Urbifossiella limnaea: one gene and its partner. Each later gene encodes a partner of the first gene's protein in a complex. Links are inferred from orthologs where the notes say so. Each region holds a gene or a part of one and is shown on either strand. Other genes may lie near its edges.

What was found.
Region 2: the proteins of hisH (region 1) and hisF are in contact, whole or in part, in a crystal structure (PDB 6RU0), measured with the Thermotoga maritima proteins. The link is inferred for Urbifossiella limnaea from one-to-one orthologs. Residues at the interface, in WP_004080484.1 of Thermotoga maritima: Asn15, Arg18, Arg22, Arg117, Leu118, Pro119, His120, Met121, Gly122, Trp123, Asn124, Asn134, Gly135, Tyr136, Tyr138, Val140, Tyr158, Glu180, Lys181, Ser182, Ser183, Lys184, Ile185; in WP_004080486.1 of Thermotoga maritima: Met1, Leu2, Ala3, Arg5, Ser40, Glu41, Asp45, Glu46, Ala70, Glu71, Ile73, Asp74, Ile75, Pro76, Phe77, Asp98, Lys99, Ser122, Gln123, Glu161, Thr195, Leu196, Asn247, Arg249, Glu251.

Annotation. Positions count from the first base shown.
Region 1 is NZ_CP036273.1:5,109,020-5,112,327, reverse strand. Bases 111-3,110 are described here. They hold hisH (imidazole glycerol phosphate synthase subunit HisH), read right to left. Parts: upstream 1,920-3,110; coding sequence 1,302-1,919; downstream 111-1,301. Other genes in these bases: ETAA1_RS20825 (shikimate kinase), read right to left, coding at 3,001-3,110; ETAA1_RS20830 (prepilin peptidase), read right to left, coding at 1,919-3,055; ETAA1_RS20840 (WD40 repeat domain-containing serine/threonine protein kinase), read left to right, coding at 111-1,290. In the rest of the region: more of ETAA1_RS20840, read left to right, coding at 1-110; more of ETAA1_RS20825, read right to left, coding at 3,111-3,308. UniProt on the Escherichia coli protein: IGPS catalyzes the conversion of PRFAR and glutamine to IGP, AICAR and glutamate. The HisH subunit catalyzes the hydrolysis of glutamine to glutamate and ammonia as part of the synthesis of IGP and AICAR.
Region 2 is NZ_CP036273.1:3,271,364-3,274,650, reverse strand. What follows is about bases 112-3,090. They hold hisF (imidazole glycerol phosphate synthase subunit HisF), read right to left. Parts: upstream 2,003-3,090; coding sequence 1,220-2,002; downstream 112-1,219. Other genes in these bases: dacB (D-alanyl-D-alanine carboxypeptidase/D-alanyl-D-alanine endopeptidase), read left to right, coding at 2,104-3,090; ETAA1_RS13390 (type IV pilus twitching motility protein PilT), read right to left, coding at 112-1,198. Outside these bases: more of ETAA1_RS13390, read right to left, coding at 26-111; more of dacB, read left to right, coding at 3,091-3,287.

The DNA of each region.
Region 1 (3,308 bases):
GCGTGGCAGTCGGAGTTCGAGCAGCTCGTGGACGAGGCCGAGTCGCAGGCCAAGGCGCGGGTGCAACCGCGGCGGATCTCGCGGCCGACGCGGTGGGGCTGGGTGCTCCCGGCGGCCGCGGTCACGCTCGGGCTTGGCGTACTGGTCGGCACCGGCGTGCTCCGGCGGCAGCCGTCGCCGCCCGTCGAGCGCCCGCCGCCGCCGCCGACGCCCGCCGAGGAGTTGCGCGACCTGCGCGCCGCGGTCGCGTCGGCCGAGGACCGTGACGCCGTCCGCCGCCGCGTCATCGACTTCCGCGCGAGGCACCCGGCGACCCCGATCGCGGTCGCGGCCGCCGGGCTGCTGCGGAAGCTGCCGGCGCCGACGGACAAGTTACAAGCGAAGGGGGCGCCGTTCGTCGCGGCGACCGCCACCGGCCGGGCCGTGGGCGCGCTGGCGTTCGCGGGCGACGACTCGCGGCTCGTCGTCGCCCGCGCCGGCCGGGCGCCCGAGGAGTTGACGCTGCCGGAACTGACGCCGACCGGTCGGTTCCCGGCCGCGGAGGTGTCGGACCACGCGGCCGCGCTCGCCCCGGACGGCCGCGTCGCGGTCGCGGCCGACGGCGCCGGTCGGCTCGTGGCGTGGGCCGCCGGCGCGGTGCGCGTCATCGACCTGCCCGACACCCGGGCGCGAACCGCCGCCGTGGCGCCGGACGGCAAAACCGCCGTCGTCGTGCCTCAGGACGGCGACCTGTGCCGCGTCGATCTCGCCGCCGGGCGCGTCACCAGCCGGCTGGCCGTGCCCGCCGACGGCGTCCGCGAGGTGCTCGTCGTCGCCGACGGGTCCGCGTGCGTCGCCTTCGGCGACACCGTCCGGGTCGTGCCGTTCGCCGGCGGGGCCGTGCGGACGATCGAGCCGATGACGGACGTACCCGGCCCGCCGCTCGGGGCCGTCGCGCCGGAGTCGGGGCGGCTGTACCTCGCCGGGATCGAACCGGTTCCCGGCCGACACCTGCCGGGGGCCGACCGCTCCGACCTGCGCTACGAACTGCCGCTGGAACGAAGGCAGTGGTTCTTTCAACCACCGACGAGGCCGCGGGCGACGGCAGTGGCGGTGTCCGCGGACGAGGCGGTCGTCGCGGTCGGTACCGGTAGCGGGAAGCTGGTCGTGTTCGCGGCGGCGACGGGGAAGATTACGGGTGAACTGGCGCTGCCCGGTGGCGTGAAGGCACTGGCGTTCTCGACGAGCGGGCGGGTGCTCGCCGCGGCGCTCGACGGCGGCCGCGTGGTGCTGGTACCGCTGGGGAAGTAGGTGCGGAGGCGTTACAGCCGGGCGAAGTTCCGCAGCATCGCGAGCCCCACGTCCTGGCTCTTCTCCGGGTGGAATTGCGTGCCGAACACGTTGCCGCGCCACACCGCCGACGCGAACGGGGTCGGGTAGTCGGTCTCGGCCGCGGTCAGCGTCGGGTCGGCCGGCACCGGGTAGTACGAGTGGACGAAGTACACCGCCGGGTCCGCCGGCAGCCCCGCCAGCAGCGGGCACCCGGGCCGCGTGGGCCGAAGCGTGTTCCACCCCATGTGCGGCACCTTCAGGCCGCGCACCTCGGGGAACCGCACCACGTCGCCGGGGAACAGGTCCAGGCCCGGGAACACGCCGTCCTCGAAACTGCGGCTGAACAGCAGCTCGTAGCCCAGGCAGATGCCGAGGAACGGCCGGTCGGCGCGGACGTGGTCGGACAGCACCTCGGCGAGGCCGGTCTCGCGGAGCCGGGCGATGGCGTCGCGGAACGCCCCCACTCCGGGCAGCACCACCTTCCGCGCCGCCGCGACGCGGTCCGGGTCGGGCGTGACTTCCGCGGCGGCGCCGACCCGCTCGAACGCCTTCTGGACGCTCCGCAGGTTCGCCATCCCGTAATCGACGATCACGACGTCGGCGGCCATTACTTCCCCACCGGCTGCGGCTCGGGCGGGGCCGGCTCGGCCTTGCGCCGCAGGAGCAGGCCCGACGCCAGCATCCCGACGCCGATCACGCCCACGATCAACAGCATGGATTGCAGGTCGAACAGCACCGGCTGCACCCGCGGCGCCAACCACGGCCACCCGAACCACGTCACCACCACGCCGACGGCCAGGCCGGGGCCGAACGGCAACTCGCGGTCCACGCCGGTGCCCCGGACGGCGGCCAGGAGCAGCGTCGGCAGCTTGAAGACCAGCAGTGCCGCGAACGCCCCCACGAACAGCGACAGCACCACCGGCTGCCAGCCGAGGAACGCCCCGGCCATCATCAGCAGGTCGGCGTCCCCGAGCCCCAGCGCCTCCCGGCCGAAGCCGGTCTCGAACAGCCGCTTCACGACGCGCACCACCAGCGACCCGGCCAGCGCCCCGACCAGCGAGTTCAGCAGGCCGAGCTTCCACGACCCGGCCGCGGCCCACGCCGGCGGCGGGCCGACCGCGGGCCACGGCTGCGCCCCGATCGGCACCGGACCCGCGTCGAGCACCAGCATCCACGGCATCGCCTTCGGCCCGCCGACGGCCGCCGCCGCGCCCGCGGGGTGCGGCCACGGCCAGCCGATGAGCGCCGCCCCGGCCACGCCGACCACCAGCCCGGTGAACGGGATCAGCGGCGGGATGACGCGGTGCTCGGCGTCCACCACCGCCGCGGCGATCAGGAGTGACAGCAGCGTCGCGTGGTAGCAGAACAGCGCCACCGCCGGCCACGCCGGCATCGTCGCCCGCAGCGGGTCGAAGCCGAACCCGGGGAAGTTGAACCAGTTGAACACCACCTCCGCCAGGAACAGCGCCAGGAACGCCAGCCCGGTGCCGACCTCGACCCACAGGTAGCGCGACGAGAACGTCGCCCCGCAGAACCGGCAGCGGCCGCGGAGCACGAGGTAGCCGATGATCGGGAGGTTGTCGAAGATTCGGACGGGGCGGTAGCAGCTGAAGCAGCGCGAGCCGGGCCAGATGATGCTCTTTTCGAAGGGAAGGCGGGCCACCAGCACGTTCAGGAACGACCCGACCATCAGCCCGAGGACGAGCGCGGCGCCGGACCAGACGTAGAGCGGAAGTTGGTCCATGCCGTGAGGATAGCGGCGGCGGCGGCGTCCGGCGACGCGCCGCCCGTGTCGCAGGTGAAATCGGCCACCGCCCGGTAAAGCGGCTCGCGGGACGCGATGAGCTCCCGCAGTTCACCGAGCCCGCCGGCCGCCGTCAGGTTCGGGCGCCGGGCTGCGGTCGTGGGGTCGGCCGTCATCCGCTCGAACGCCACCTCCGGCGTCACGGTCAGCCACACCACGAACCCGGACCGCTTCAACAGCGCGCGGTTGGACT
Region 2 (3,287 bases), 1.8 Mb from region 1 along the record:
CTCCGCCGCGGGCCGTACCCAGAGGCTAGACGAGGCCCGACGTGGCGACCTTGATCCCCTTGATCATCATCTTCAGCTGGTCGGCGTTCGGGCTGAACTCGAGCGCCGTCGACTTGTCCACGTCGCCGCGCTCCACGAGCTGCCGCAGGTTCTCGTTGAAGTCGAGCATCCCCTCGTTGTAGAACGAGCGGATCGCGTCCAGCAGCTTCTCGTCGCGGTGCTTCAGGATCAGGTCGCGGATCGTCGGGTTCACGATCATGATCTCGTTCGTCGGCACCCGGCTCTTGCCCGGCTTGATCGACGGGATGAGCTTCTGCGCCACCACCGCCTTGAGGTTGAACACCATCGACTGCCGCACCGCCCCGTGCTGGCTCGGCGGGAACAGGCCGAGGATGCGGTCGATCGTGCTGTAGGCGTTCGACGCGTGGATCGTGCCGAACACGACGTGCCCGGTCTCGGCCGCGTGGACGGCCGCCTCGAACGTCTCGGCGTCGCGCATCTCGCCCACCAGGATGATGTCCGGGTCCTCGCGGACGGCGTGCTTCAGCGCCGTGTGCCAGTCGGACACGTCGAGGAAGACCTCGCGCTGGTTCATGATGGACATCTTGTCCTTGAACACGAACTCGATCGGGTCCTCGATGGTGAGGATGTGGAGCGCCTCGGTCGCGTTCATGTAGTCGAGCATCGACGCGATGGTGGTGCTCTTGCCCGACCCGGTCACGCCGGCCAGCAGCACCATCCCCTGCTCGTAGTGGCACAGCGTCTCGATGCTGTCCGGCAGGCCGAGGTCGGCGAACGACGGGATGCTCTGGTTCACCAGCCGGGCCACGACGGCGAACTTGCCGCGCTGCTTGAACAGGTTCACCCGGTAGCGGGCCTCGTCGTCGCCGATGACGTGGGCGAAGTCGGCCCCGCCGGTGTCCTCCAGCACCTTGCGGTCCTTCTCGCGGAGGATCGGGTAGATCAGCTTCTCCAGGTGTTCCTGCGACAGGGTGGGCGTGTTCATCTTCTGGATGACGCCCCGGAGGCGCATCATCCCGGGCAGGCCCGCCTTGAGGTGCAGGTCGGAGCCCTTGTGGAGCATGACGGTGCGGAACAGCTGGTTGATCATCGGCTCGCCGGGGACCGGCTGCGCGACCTTCAGCCCCGGCTCGGTGCCGTTGATCGGGTGCGGCGACTGGAACGACATGCCGGCCATGAACGGGCTCCGTGATGTGAGTCAGGCCGTCAGCTTCGGCGCGACCCGGACCGGCACCCCGCGGGCGGCGAGGTACGCCTTCGTGTCCGGGATCGAGAACTCGTTGTAGTGGAAGATGCTGGCCGCCAGCGCCGCGTCGGCCCCGGCCGCGAACGCCGCCCGCAGGTGCTCCGGCGAGCCGGCCCCGCCGCTCGCCACCACCGGAATGTTCACCGCCCGGCTGACCGCCTCCACCATCGGCAGGTCGTAGCCGTTCTTGGTGCCGTCGGCGTCCATCGACGTGAGGACGATCTCGCCGGCCCCCAGCTCCTCGACGCGCCGCGCCCACGCCACGGCTTCGAGCCCCGTGGGGATTCGGCCGCCGTTCACGAACACCTCCCACGTCTCGCGCCCGTCGCGCGTCACCCGCTTGGGGTCAATGTTCACCACGGTCGCACAGCGGCCGAACTTCTCGCTCACCTCGCGGATCAGCCCCGGCGTCCGCACCGCGGCCGAGTTCAGGCTCACCTTCTCGGCCCCGGCCTGGATGATCTGCGTGGCGTCGTCGAGGGTGCGGATGCCGCCGCCGACGGTGAACGGCATGAAGATGGTTTCGGCCACGCGGCGGATCATGTCGAGCAGGATCGCCCGGCCCTCGTGGCTGGCGGAAATGTCCAGGAAGACGAGCTCGTCGGCGCCTTGTTCGTCGTACCGGCGGGCGACCTCGACGGGGTCGCCGGCGTCGCGGAGGCCGACGAAGTTGGTCCCCTTCACAACGCGGCCGCGGTCCACGTCCAGGCAGGGGATGATCCGCTTGGTCAGCATTGAACTGATGCTAGCGGCCGCGGACGGCGCGGTCAACGGGGCGAAGCCGGGGCCGTTGTGCTACCTTGTCACCAAACCCGTCATCCCCCGAGGTCGCCCCCGTGCGCCGACTGCTCCGCTTCCTCGCCCTCTCGGCCGTGCCCGCCGCCGCGGTCGTGTGCCTCGTCGCCGTTCCTGCGCCGGCCCGGCCGCCGGCCGGCCTCGCGCGCCTGATCGACGAGGTCGTGACCGGCCCCGACTACACCCACGCCAGCTGGGGCATCCTCGTCGTCGACGCCGACGGCAACCCGGTGTACGCCCGCAACCCGGACCAGATGCTCGCCCCGGCGTCGGTCACGAAGCTGTTCACGTGTGCCGCGGCGCTGCTCGCGCTCGGGGCGGACCACACCTTCGTCACCGACGTGTTCCGCCGCGGGCTGTTGCTCAACGGCACCCTCCGCGGCGACCTGATCCTCGTCGCGTCCGGCGACCCGATCATGGGCGGCCGCACCGGCCCCGACGGCAAGACGGTGTGGAAGAACAGCGACCACACCTACGCCGGTAGCGGGCTGGCCGAGGCGTACCTTACCGACGCCGACCCGCTCGCGGGGTTGAACGACATCGCCCGGCAGGTGAAGGCCAGCGGCGTCAACGCCGTCGAGGGCGAGGTGATGATTGACGACCGGCTGTTCGCCCGCGCCCGCAGCTCGGGCAGCGGCCCGGACGTGGTCTCGCCCGTCACCGTCAACGACAACGTCGTCGACGTGATCGTGACGCCCGGGGCGAAGGCCGGCGACCCGGCGACGGTGAAGACGCGGCCCGAGACGGCGTTCTTCCAGGTGGACGCGCAGGTGAGCACGGCCGACGAGAAGGCCAAGGCGCAGGTCGAGGTACTGGCCGTGGGGCCGAACCACCTCGCGGTGCGCGGCCGGGTGCCGGCCGCGGGCAAGGCGGTCGTGGCCATCCATCCGGTGGCCGAGCCGGCGCTGTTCGCGCGGGCGCTGCTGGTCGAGGCGCTGCGGCGCAACGGCGTGCGGTGCGAGGCGGCGGTGATCCGCCCCGGCCTCCCGACGCTGCCGCCGCGCGGCGACTACGCCACCCTCACGAAGGCGGCGACGCTGAAGTCGGCGCCGCTGAGCGACCTGACGACGGTGACGCTGAAGGTGAGCCACAACCTGTACGCCAGCACGCTGCCGTGCCTGGTCGCGGTCGGCGACGGCCGCACCACCGCCGCCGACGGACTGCGCCGCGGCCGGCGGCTGCTGACGGACCTGGGCGTGGACGCGGGGGCGTTCTCGTTCGGCGG